DNA from 3 places in the Serratia sp. GW822-FHT06D09 genome. Region 2 is predicted to be linked to each of the others. Evidence: predicted binding sites of a transcription regulator. Region 2 holds the regulator's gene; each other region holds the start of a gene.
The links. Region 2 encodes PurR, which represses purine synthesis genes. Its sites were predicted from a motif close to CANGCAAACGTTTGCNTG; they were not measured.
Positions count from the first base shown of each region.

Region 1 (4,085 bases), on a different contig from region 2:
CGGGCAGGTATCGGTGCTGGCAACGGTCACGAAGTCGGACGGGATAGCGGTCACTTTGTCGCCGTGGCTCATCCACACGTCGAGCAGCGGTTTACCGGTTGGGCTCAGCGCGTCTTCGATGCCGCGAACCAGTGCGCTGTCGGTGGTAATTTCCACCTGCGCGTAACCGAATTCACGCTCGTTGGAACCTTGCACATTGCCGCCCAGCTGCATTGCCATGGTCTGCATGCCGTAGCATACGCCCAGCACAGGTACACCGGCGGTGAACACGTATTCTGGCGCACGCGGGCTGTTGGTTTCGGTGGTGCTTTCCGGGCCGCCGGACAGGATGATGCCGCTCGGATTGAATTCGCGGATTTGCTCTTCGCTAACGTCCCAGGCCCACAGCTCGCAGTAAACGCCGATTTCGCGCACGCGGCGGGCGACCAGTTGGGTGTATTGCGAACCAAAGTCCAGAATCAGAATGCGATGCTTATGGATATTTTTTGTCATGTGAGGCGAATTCCAGCAACAGAGAAAAAGGAAAATCTAAAACGTTAGGACAGTTTCAGTCGGCGAGGCCAAACAGTTGGTGGTCGCCCGCAGCACAGCATGCGCAGTTGACATAAAGTCAATGAGCAATGCGAGCAGCGGACGGCGAACAAATGCGCCGGCCGCAGCCCCTGAAATTAACCCATGCGGTAGTTCGGTGACTCTTTGGTGATGGTCACGTCATGCACGTGGCTTTCCTGAATACCGGCGCCGCTGATGCGAACAAATTCAGCCTTGGTACGCAGGTCGTCGATGGTGGCGCAGCCGGTCAGGCCCATGCAAGAACGCAGGCCGCCCATTTGCTGGTGTACGATCGCTTTCAGCATGCCTTTGTAAGCCACGCGGCCTTCGATACCTTCCGGCACCAGTTTGTCGGCGGCGTTATCGGTCTGGAAGTAACGGTCGGAAGAGCCTTTGGACATCGCGCCCAGTGAACCCATACCACGGTAGGATTTGAACGAACGGCCCTGATACAGCTCGATTTCGCCCGGTGATTCTTCGGTACCCGCCAGCATGGAGCCGACCATTACGCAGGATGCGCCGGCCGCGATAGCTTTGGCGATGTCACCGGAGAAGCGAATGCCGCCGTCGGCGATGACCGGGATACCTGTCCCTTCCAGCGCTTCAACCGCATCGGCGATGGCGGTGATCTGCGGTACACCTACGCCGGTTACGATACGAGTAGTACAGATGGAGCCAGGGCCGATACCTACTTTGACCGCGCTGACGCCGGCGTCAGCCAGCGCTTTGGCACCGGCTGCGGTAGCCACGTTGCCGCCCACGATCTGCAGATCCGGGTATTTGGCGCGCGTTTCGCGAATACGCTGCAATACGCCTTCGGAATGGCCATGCGAAGAGTCGATCAGCAGCACGTCAACGCCGGCGGCGACCAGCGCATCAACGCGCTCTTCGTTACCTGCACCTGCACCCACCGCTGCGCCAACGCGCAGACGGCCATGCTCGTCTTTACAGGCGTTTGGCTTGCGTTCCGCTTTCTGGAAGTCTTTTACGGTGATCATGCCCAGCAGGTGGAAGCTGTCGTCCACTACCAGCGCTTTCTCAACGCGTTTTTCGTGCATTTTCTGCAGCACGACTTCACGCGCTTCGCCTTCTTTCACCGTAACCAGACGCTCTTTCGGCGTCATCACGGCGGTAACAGGCTGGTTCAGATCGGTGACGAAGCGGACGTCGCGGCCGGTAATGATACCGACCAGTTCGTTCTCTTCGGTGACGACAGGGTAACCGGCGAAACCGTTACGTGCGGTCAGCTCTTTCACTTCTTTCAGGGTTGTGGCAGGGGTTACGGCTTGTGGATCGGTTACCACGCCGCTTTCATGTTTTTTCACGCGGCGGACTTCTTCTGCCTGACGCTCGATAGACATGTTTTTGTGAATGAAGCCCAGACCGCCTTCCTGCGCCAGCGCGATGGCCAGGCCGGATTCGGTAACGGTATCCATGGCTGCGGACAGCATAGGGATATTCAGGCGGATATTTTTGGTCAGTTGGGTGCCGAGCTCAGCGGTATTAGGCAGAACCGTAGAGTGAGCTGGAACCAGGAGAACGTCGTCAAACGTTAGTGCTTCTTTCGCGATACGTAGCATGGGCAATATCTCACCAGAGTGGGCTGTGAAAAAGATAAAATATTGCCGCGGCATTATACAGAGCGTAATCGGTTGCCTCCAGCACTTTCTCACAAAAACTCTTGATTACCTTTTTCAGCCATGTAGTATCGACCAATTAAGTGCTTGTTTTGAAATTTGATCTGGGTCACATGTCGATACCTGTTTCGCCTTCCATTTTTACCGTAAGCCGCCTGAATCAGACGGTTCGACAGCTGCTGGAAATGGAAATGGGCCAGATTTGGCTCTCCGCCGAGATCTCCAACTTCTCCCAGCCGTCTTCAGGTCATTGGTATTTCACGCTGAAAGACGACCGCGCGCAGGTGCGTTGCGCGATGTTCCGCAACACTAACCGTCGTACTACCTTCCGCCCGCAAAATGGCCAACAGGTGCTGGTGCGTGCCAGCATCACGCTGTATGAGCCGCGCGGCGACTATCAGCTGATCGCCGAAAGCATGCAGCCCGCCGGCGACGGCCTGTTGCAACAGCAGTTCGATCAGTTAAAACAGCGACTGAGCGCCGAAGGCCTTTTCGACCAACAGTTCAAACAGCCGCTGCCCAGCCCGGCCAAACGCGTCGGGGTGATTACCTCCGCCAGCGGCGCGGCGCTGCACGATGTGCTGCAGGTGCTGCAACGGCGCGATCCTTCATTGCCCATAGTTATCTACCCTACTTCGGTGCAGGGCGCGGAAGCCCCCCTGCAGATTGTACGTGCCATCGAAACGGCCAACCGCCGTGACGAGTGCGACGTGCTGATCGTCGGCCGTGGCGGGGGTTCGCTGGAAGACCTGTGGAGCTTTAACGACGAACGCGTTGCGCGGGCGATTTTCGCCAGCCGCATTCCGATTGTCAGCGCCGTCGGCCACGAAACCGACGTCACCATTGCCGACTTTGTCGCCGATCTGCGTGCGCCAACCCCTTCTGCCGCTGCCGAACTGGTCAGTCGCAATCAGTTGGAACTGCTGCGTCAGTTGCAATCACAGCAACAGCGGATGGAAATGGCGATGGACTACTACCTGGCGCAGCGCCAGCAGCAGTTCACCCGCATCAACCACCGTTTGCAGCAGCAGCACCCGCACCTGCGTCTGGCGCGCCAACAAACGCTGTTGTTCAAACTGCAACGTCGGTTGGAAGACGGCATGCAAAACCAACTGCGTCTGTCTTCGCGTCGCAGCGAGCGGGCTCAGCAACGGCTGGCGCAGATGCAACCGCAGGCGCGTATTCACCGCTACCAACAACGCGTGCAGCAACAGGAATACCGTTTGCAGCAGGCATGGGATCGCCAGCTTAACGGCCTGCGCCAGCGCTTCGGCGTCGCCTGCAGCCAACTCGAGGCCGTCAGCCCGCTGGCGACGCTGGCCCGCGGCTACAGCGTGACGCAAACCCCGCGCGGCGAACTGCTGAAAACCACTAAGCAGGCTCAGGTTGGCGAACTGCTGAAAACCCGCCTGCAGGATGGCTGGGTGGAAAGCGAGGTGAAAACCATCACCGTGGCCAAGAAGCCGCGCAAAAAACGCGCGGCCGAATAATCCCGTCATACTTGAAGCCGCATCTGTGTTGGCTTCACCCGCTCACCCGAATCACTTACCTGAGTAAGCTCGTCGGGATGAGCGTTCTTGCCGCCTTGATGCCACTCCAATTATTTAGGGTATAACTTTTACTACTCCAGCGTAAAACGGCTGCGCGGCACGCCGTTAATCCACAGTTCTCGCGTCTCTCCAGTTGGCAAACTGCAGGCCAACGTCTGCCACGCCGGTTTGAACCGGCCTTCGGCAGTGATGTTCAGCATGATGCGTTGAGTGTCGCTGAGCATCTCCCAGCGCAGCCACAGCGCATCGCCCTGCTGCCAGCCATAACTTTCCCCGTCATCTTCGAATAACAGCCCTGAAGCGCTGCCACAGCCTTTGAGCGGATACAGCTTCAGCTCGCGCCGAT
Region 1 is NZ_JBXALO010000015.1:51,256-55,340, reverse strand. It holds gene guaA (glutamine-hydrolyzing GMP synthase) at 1-492, opposite strand, end outside; gene guaB (IMP dehydrogenase) at 669-2,132, opposite strand; gene xseA (exodeoxyribonuclease VII large subunit) at 2,303-3,679, shown strand; gene AC1RKG_RS23600 (glycoside hydrolase family 31 protein) at 3,811-4,085, opposite strand, start outside.
Region 1: the regulator PurR is predicted to act here: its motif matches at 2,194-2,211, upstream of guaB (IMP dehydrogenase).

Region 2 (4,085 bases):
TTTCGCGATATGGGAGATATGCGTTGGTTGTGCGTGGCCAGTCCGCATCACCCGCTGGCCGCGATAGAGGGGCTGTTGAACGACGATCAACTACGGCCCTTTCCGTCACTGTGCCTGGAAGATACCTCGCGCAACCTGCCCAAACGCGTGACCTGGACGTTGGACAACCAGCGCCGCCTGGTGGTGCCGGACTGGGCTTCTGCGGTGGACTGCCTGTGTGCCGGGTTGTGCGTTGGTATGATGCCCGCGCATCAGGTATTGCCTTTGGTGCAGCGCGGGGAGCTGGTGGCGCTACAGTTGCAACAGCCATTTCCCGCCAGTCCTTGTTGCCTGACCTGGCAGCAAAATACGCCGTCACCGGCTATGGCCTGGTTGCTGGATTATCTGGGAGACAGTGAAACCTTGAATCAGGAGTGGCTAAGCGAAGAATGACGCCGGAAACCGCGAGAGTGTCCGGCGTAGATAATTAGCGGCGATAATCGATGAACGGGCCGTCAGCGACCGAACGGCGCTCAACCAGCTTGGGATGAACCTCAATCACCTGCGACTCTTCACGCTTGCTGATGATGCGATCCAGCAGCATGGTGAAGGCCATCTCGCCCAAACGCTCTTTGGGCTGATGAATGGTGGTCAGTGCCGGGGTGAAGTAGCGGGCGTTTCGCACGTTATCGTAGCCAATCACCGATATGTCTTGTGGTACGCGCAGGCCAAGTTCATCGGCGGCGCAGATCGCCCCCATGGCCATGATATCGCCACCGCAGAAGACTGCGGTAGGACGTTGCTTCTGCGACAGTATCTGATGCATGGCCTTGTAGCCGGATTCCGGCTCAAAGTCGCCCTGAACAATCCACTCTTCACGCACGTCGATATTGGCTTCTTCCATGGCTTTTAAAAAGCCCTGATGGCGGCCGCCGCCGGTATTACGCGCCAGTTGGCCCGGAATGGCCCCGATATCGCGGTGGCCGCGTTCAATCAGGTAGCGCCCGGCCAGATAGCCGCCTTCAAAGGCGTTATCGATAATGGTGTCGGTAAAGTCACCGCGTGCGGCGCCCCAATCCATGACGACCATCGGGATATTGCGATAATCTTCCAGCATGCCGAGCAGTTGGTCCGGGTATTCCGAACACATGACTAACAGGCCATCGACGCGCTTTTGCGCCAACATCGCCAGATAGGCGCGTTGTTTGTCCAGATTGTTATGTGAGTTGCACAGGATCAGCGTATAGCCTTTGCTGTAGCAGCTGTTTTCCACCGCCTCGATCACTTCGGCAAAGTAGGGTGCTTCGCTCGATGTGGCCAGCAGACCAATAGATTTGGTGTGATTGACCTTAAGGCTGCGCGCCACGGCGCTGGGTGAATAGTGCAGCTCTTTGATCGCGGCGCCAACGGCCGCTTTTGTTTCTTCGGCGACGAAACGAGTCTTATTGATGACGTGCGAAACGGTGGTGGTGGAAACGCCAGCGCGTTTGGCCACATCTTTAATCGTTGCCATGTAAAGAATGACTCCTGAACTCACATGTTGCAGTATGTAAGTGTGATGTTAATCGTTTGCCTGCGTAGATCCTTCTCCAAAGAAGCGAAAACTGAGTTTTTAGTGTGTTGAAGTCGTCAGCGCTTGGTCAGGAGGGGCATTTTGCCGGTACACAGTTGTGAACTGCGAATTTTGTCCCATATTGAGCAAAAGGGGAAGAGGTAATCGGTATTATAAACTGGGAAATGATAACAAGATTTTATCGGCCAACTGTGGGAAAATGGTTTAACACATTAATTGTGTGCCTTTTACCCTTGGGAAACCCAATCTGAAAAGGAGTTGTAATGGATACCGATTTGAAAATGTCACTGTTCACCACCCTGGGTGCGCTGGCTGTGATTATCGCTTTTAGCTTCACCGCAGCATTGAACTGATACTCTTCAGTCAACCAGGCGCAGTTCGCTACGCCTGGTTGTATTTCCCCGCGTTACGCCAGATTTTCCTCCACAAATGCCCAGTTAACCAGTGCCCAGAAGTTTTCCAGGTAGGCCGGTCGTGCGTTGCGATAATCGATGTAATAGGCGTGTTCCCAAACGTCGACGGTAAGCAACGGTTTGTCTTCACCGGTCAACGGCGTGGCCGCATTCGACGTATTAACAATCGCCAGCGAGCCATCCGGCTTTTTCACTAACCAGGTCCAGCCTGCGCCAAAGTTTTTCACCGCGGCGTCGCTGAATAGTTCCCGGAAGGCGGTAAAAGAACCAAAAGCCTGGTTGATCGCGGCAGCCAATTTGCCCTGAGGCTCTCCACCGCCCTGAGGTGACAGGCAGTGCCAATAGAAGGTGTGATTCCATACCTGAGCCGCATTGTTGAAGATGCCGCCGCTGGAAGCCTTGATGATTGCTTCAAGGGATAATCCTTCAAACTCGCTGCCTTTCAGCAAATTGTTCAGGTTGACCACATAGGCGTTGTGATGCTTGCCATAGTGGTATTCCAGGGTTTCTGCCGAAATGTGCGGTTCGAGGGCATTTTTTTCATAAGGTAGTGCGGGCAGTTCAAACGACATTGCTTCCTCCTTGTACAGTGTCAACTCGCCGCTAAAGCAACGGACCTTAAATTGACCTGTTTTTATTGTGGATATTTAGCTTAGCAATTTTCGCGATGAAATACAGTGGGGGCGGGCTAAAGGATTGGGTGCTTTAGGAACAGCAGGAAAATCAGTCAGGGGAGAGCGGCTGGGCAAGCCAGCCGCCAAAGAAATTATCGAATGGTTTTCGGTGTTACTACACGGCGGGCGCCGATGTAATGGTTTTGCCAGTAGTCATTGTCGAGTTGGCTGATCCGAATTTCTTCACCGGTACGCGGTGACTGAATAAATTTGCCGTTGCCCAGATAAACGCCAACATGGTCTGCCACGCCGCGGTTATTAATGCGGAAGAACACCAGGTCACCGCTTTCCAGTTCGCTTCTCTTGATCGGCGCAGCGTCTCGCAGGTGATACATTTCGTTGGCGGTGCGCGGCATTTTGATTTTCACCACGTCTTTATACGCGTAGTAAATCAGGCCGCTGCAGTCGAAACCGGTTCTTGGTGAAGTACCGCCCCAGCGGTAAGGTTTGCCCATTTGGTCCATCAGCTTGGCCATCGCGGTTTGCTTGGCGTGCTGATAGCGTTTTTTGTGCGCTGGAGTCAGCTTCAACGGTTTATCATCACGCACCAGTTTTGCGGTGGCCATCCCGGCTTCGCGGTGGCGACCATAGCCTTTTTTGTAACCCTTTTTCGGCGGGGTAACTTTGATTTTGGCTATTTTCTGAGTTTTGCCTTTCGATTTGGCGCTGACGATCTTTTTAGCGGTTTTTTCCGTTTTGGCTTTGGAAACCTTGGCGGTTTTCTGCGGGGTGGTGGTTTTTGCTTTTTTGCTGGCTTTTACCGCTTTCTTTTTCTTGCGGTCATCTGGCCGGGCTTCGTTGACATGGCTTTTACGTTGCTCGGCGGCAATACGCGCCTGTGGCGCAGCATGCGCCAGATTGAAGAATAGCTGTGTAAACAACAGCACAAAAAGCGTAAGAATTAAACGCATGTCGACGTTACCAACCTTGGCCCCGGAACAGATATCGAAAGAAGGACAGTATTCCCGAATTTCGCCATATAAAACAGCGAAGAACTCATAAATGATAATCCATATTGTGAGAAAACGTTAATGGCATTTTTTTTGCTGAAAAATCAATCCGTTGATGTATAAAAAAGCGACAATCACCGTCGGCGGGATTATTTAACGGCGCATTTTGATGGCAAAATATATTAGTGAAATGGCCAGATTAAAAATGTTATTCTGCGCATATGTTTTGACCGGAAAGGCTTTGCCGGTAAGACGCGACTGACTACGGGGAAATGCCCTTGCAAAAGATGGCGTTTTCTTGCGACTGTTCCAGCCGCTACAATGGCCGGTGTGATGCATGTTGTAGCCATAAGACTTGGCTTGAGGAAGCAATACAATGACGACGACGATTGAAAAAATTCAGCACCAGATCGCTGAGAACCCGATTCTGCTGTACATGAAAGGTTCACCGAAATTGCCAAACTGCGGTTTCTCTGCGCAAGCCGTGCAGGCGCTG
Region 2 is NZ_JBXALO010000001.1:212,772-216,856, forward strand. It holds gene punR (DNA-binding transcriptional activator PunR) at 1-432, shown strand, start outside; gene purR (HTH-type transcriptional repressor PurR) at 467-1,492, opposite strand; gene cydH (cytochrome bd-I oxidase subunit CydH) at 1,816-1,905, shown strand; gene sodB (superoxide dismutase [Fe]) at 1,959-2,537, opposite strand; gene AC1RKG_RS01030 (C40 family peptidase) at 2,732-3,550, opposite strand; gene AC1RKG_RS01035 (Grx4 family monothiol glutaredoxin) at 3,966-4,085, shown strand, end outside.

Region 3 (4,085 bases), on a different contig from region 2:
TCGGAATACGCCCTTTACCGACGATGCCGGACAGCGCCACGGCATCCGTTGGCGACAGCACCGCCGCCAGCGCAAACGCCGCCACCAGAGGAATGCCCGGCACCATGGCGTAAATCAGATAACCGACGCCGACCACGGTGATCAGCACCAATACCAGCGCCAGGCCAAGAATTTCACGACCGTGGTGCAAAAACTCCCGCGTCGGGGTTTTCCAGCCATCGGCAAACAGCAGCGGCGGGATAAACAGCACCAGGAACAATTCAGGGTCAAAGTCGACGTGCAACCCGAAATGCGGCCAGGCCAACAGGGCCCCGATACCGATTTGCATTAACGGCAGCGGCACCTGGAACGGCAACATGCGCGTCACCACCCCGGACAGGGAGACCACCAGGATTAAAATGAGGATTGTAAAAAAGATTTCCATGCTTTCCTTAGACTCTTGGGTTCAGACTACATCTCTGATGTATACCCGATAGTAGATCACTTTTTTTACGGCGGTTAAAGCTTGTTGTGCCTTTCAAAATGCAGCATTGGCAGAAGGAGATTTATCTGAATAGGGTATGAGGGCAAACATCCCCCCGCCGGAACGACGGGGGAAACGACATAGCGGTTAGATTGCCCAGCCGCCGGCATAGAATGCCACCAGCGCCACGGCGATCAGCACGGTACCGATATTCAGCCGACGCCATTCGCCGGAGAAGATACGGCCAATCACCAATGAGCTGAAGCCCAGCATGATACCGGTGACGATATTGCAGGTCAGCACGATAAACACGGCGCACAGCAGGCCGGACATGGCATCGACAAAATCATTGAAGTCCAGCTTGGTGACGTTGCTCAGCATCAGCAGGCCAACGTACATCAGCGCCGGTGCGGTCGCGTAAACCGGCACCAGATAAGACAACGGCGACAGGAACAGGATCAGCAGGAACAGCAAACCGACTACGGTTGCTGTCAGACCGGTTTTACCGCCCGCAGCCGTGCCCGCTGCGGATTCGATATACACCGCCGCCGGGGCCGCACCGACCAGACCAGAGAAAATGCTGCTCAGGGAGTCCGAAGTCAGCGCCTTGCCGCCGTTGATGATTTGCCCGTCTTTATCCAGCAGGTTGGCCTGACCGGCCACCGCACGGATAGTACCGGTAGCGTCAAATACCGCGGTCATCACCAGCGCCAGCACGCTCGGCAAGACCACCGGCTGCAATGCGCCCATGATATCCAGGCTGAAAATCAACGAATTGCCGTTGGCATCCGCCAGGCTTGGCATCGCGAATAAGCCCTGGTATTTCACCGCCGGGTCAAACACCAACCCCACCACCGAAATAGTGATGATCACCAGCAGGATACCGCCGGGAACGCGCAGTTTTTCCAGCCCGAAAATCACCGCCAGCCCGAGCAGCGTCATCACTACCGGGAACGAAGTGAATGCGCCCAAAGCCACCGGCAGGCCGTCCAGTGGGTTTTTCACCACCAGGCCAACGCCGTTAGCCGCGATCAGCAACAGGAACAGACCAATACCGATGCCGGTACCATGAGCGACGCCCATCGGCAAATTGCGCAGGATCCAGGCGCGAATACCGGTTACCGAAATAATGGTAAAAAGCACCCCCATCAGGAATACCGCCCCCAACGCCACCGGAATGCTGATGTGTTGGCCCAGCACCAGACTGAACGCCGTGAAAGCGGTCAGGGAAATTGCACAGCCGATGGCCATCGGCAAATTGGCCCATAACCCCATCAGCAACGAACCGAGACCCGCCACCAGGCAGGTGGCGACAAACACCGCCGTTGGCGGGAAGCCGGCTTTGCCCAGCATGCTCGGCACCACGATCACCGAGTACACCATCGCCAGGAAGGTAGTTAGCCCCGCCACCACTTCCTGACGCACGGTGCTGCCGCGCGCAGAAATATTAAAATAACCATCAAGCCCGCCTTTTGGTTTAACGGCGTTATTCGCTTGAGAATTCGACATGTTGCTGTCCCCTGTGTTTCATTGCCAGCCCGTTTAAAGAGGCTTGTTATTCCGCCCACGCATGTTCATTAGGGTAACGTTTGCTTTTCTGCCCTTTGCTCACGTCGCCAATGGGCGTCGCATCAAAGGCAAACGTTTAACTCACAGTGAATGGTACGGGTAATTTATGGTGGTTTATTCAAGGCAAACGATTATCCAGCCTTCCATACCGTCTGATCAACCAAAGATCGCGCCAATTTATGCGGAAAAGCACTGGGATCAATCATTATCGAAAATACGGTATTTGTCTCATAGGTAAATCCGATGGGAGCGCCCCCCTTTCGGAGGGCAAAACGACTACTGAGCCTGGGCCGCCTTTTCATCCATGTACATCAGTTCCCAGATGTGTCCGTCCAGATCCTGAAAACCGTGGCCGTACATAAAGCCATAATCCTGCGGCTGATTATAGGTATTGCCGCCGGCGGCGATCGCTTTGCGCACCAGATCGTCCACCGCTGCCCGGTTAGGCTGCGACAGGCATATCAGCACTTCGGTCGCCTTTCTGGCATCGCTGATCGGGTTCGGGGTGAACATTTTGAATTTGTCGTGGGTCAACAGCATCACATAGATGCTGTCGCTGACCACCATGCAGGCGGCGGTGTCATCGGTAAACTGTGGATTAAAGCTGAAACCAAGACGAGTGAAAAACTCGATGGATACGGGCAAATCGCCCACCGGCAGGTTAACAAAAATTTGCGTAGCCATGGGCTACCTCCGACGAAGAGTGACCTCATCGAGTATAGCCCACCCGCTCATTTCAGCAGGTCATAAGGCCCGCCCTGCTCCAGCGCCCGTTGGTAGGCCGGCCGCGCATGGATACGCTGGAGATAGTCGCGTAGCTTTGGACAGCCATCCAATGCGCCACGTGCCGCCATCGCTTCCAGCGGAAAACTCATCTGGATGTCCGCCGCGCTGAATTCATTGCCGACAAACCAGGTGCTTTTGGCCAGGTGCTGTTCAAGATAGTCGCGGTGCGGAGCAATCTGTTTATCCAGATACTCCCGCTGTACGCCTTTGCCAATAGCCCCTGCCACTGGTCGTAACAGCCAGGGAATGGGCGGCTGGCCCAAACGGCTAAACACCAGCTTCATCACCAACAGCGGCATCAGTGACCCTTCGGCATAATGTAGCCAGTAACGATACTGTTGCCGGGCATGATAGTCGGTGGGGATAAACTGCCCCTGCGCATCGTAGGCTTCCTGCAGATATTCAATAATGGCGCCGGACTCCGCCAGCGTCAGATCGCCATCGACAATCACTGGCGACTTGCCGAGCGGATGGATCTTTTTCAACTCCGCAGGCGCCAGCATGGTTTGCGGATCGCGCTGATAGCGCTGCACCTGGTACGGCACTCCCAATTCTTCCAGAAACCACAGGATGCGCTGCGACCGCGAGTTATTTAGATGGTGCACGATAATCATGGGGCTTCTCCACTCTGTTGCCACACCCGTTATATGTCGAGGCTTCTGGTTAAAGGGTAGTGGTGAATTATCCCATCTGCCAATAAGGTCATCTGTCGCTCAAATTTAAATCAATAAATTTGACAGAGATACTCAAAACTCTCCGATTTTCTCTTTGGGCATGACGGCCTATTATCTAACACATCGAGAGAAAACAGCCTCTCACCTAAAAAATACCCTGAGGATTGAATCATGAAAAACATCAAATTTTTTGCTACCGCTCTGCTGCTGACTACCGCTTCTTTCGCCAGCGTTGCCGCTGACCAACCCGCTAACCAGCCTGCGGCCGGTGCCCAGAAAATCGGTGTGGTGTCCGTGAGCGGCGCTTCTAACCTGAGCACGCTGGAAAATGAACTGGCCAGCAAAGCCGCTGCATCCGGTGCCAGCTCTTACCGCATCATCTCCGCCGGTGGCCAGAACAAACTGTATGGCACCGCAGAAATCTTCAACTGATCGTCAGACAGTAAACTGACGGAAGAAAAAAGCCCCGCAAGGGGCTTTTCTCGTTTCTAGCGAGCATCAAACCTCGCCGCCAGCTTCTGCAGCCGAAATTGTTCGATCATGAAATCAACAAACACTCGGGTTTTGGTCGGCAGGAACTTGGTGGTGGGGAA
Region 3 is NZ_JBXALO010000004.1:87,542-91,626, reverse strand. It holds gene AC1RKG_RS11430 (Na+/H+ antiporter) at 1-424, opposite strand, end outside; gene AC1RKG_RS11425 (NCS2 family permease) at 611-1,972, opposite strand; gene AC1RKG_RS11420 (VOC family protein) at 2,309-2,716, opposite strand; gene AC1RKG_RS11415 (glutathione S-transferase family protein) at 2,764-3,432, opposite strand; gene bhsA (multiple stress resistance protein BhsA) at 3,664-3,924, shown strand; gene AC1RKG_RS11405 (LysR family transcriptional regulator) at 3,981-4,085, opposite strand, start outside.
Region 3: the regulator PurR is predicted to act here: its motif matches at 2,098-2,115, upstream of AC1RKG_RS11425 (NCS2 family permease).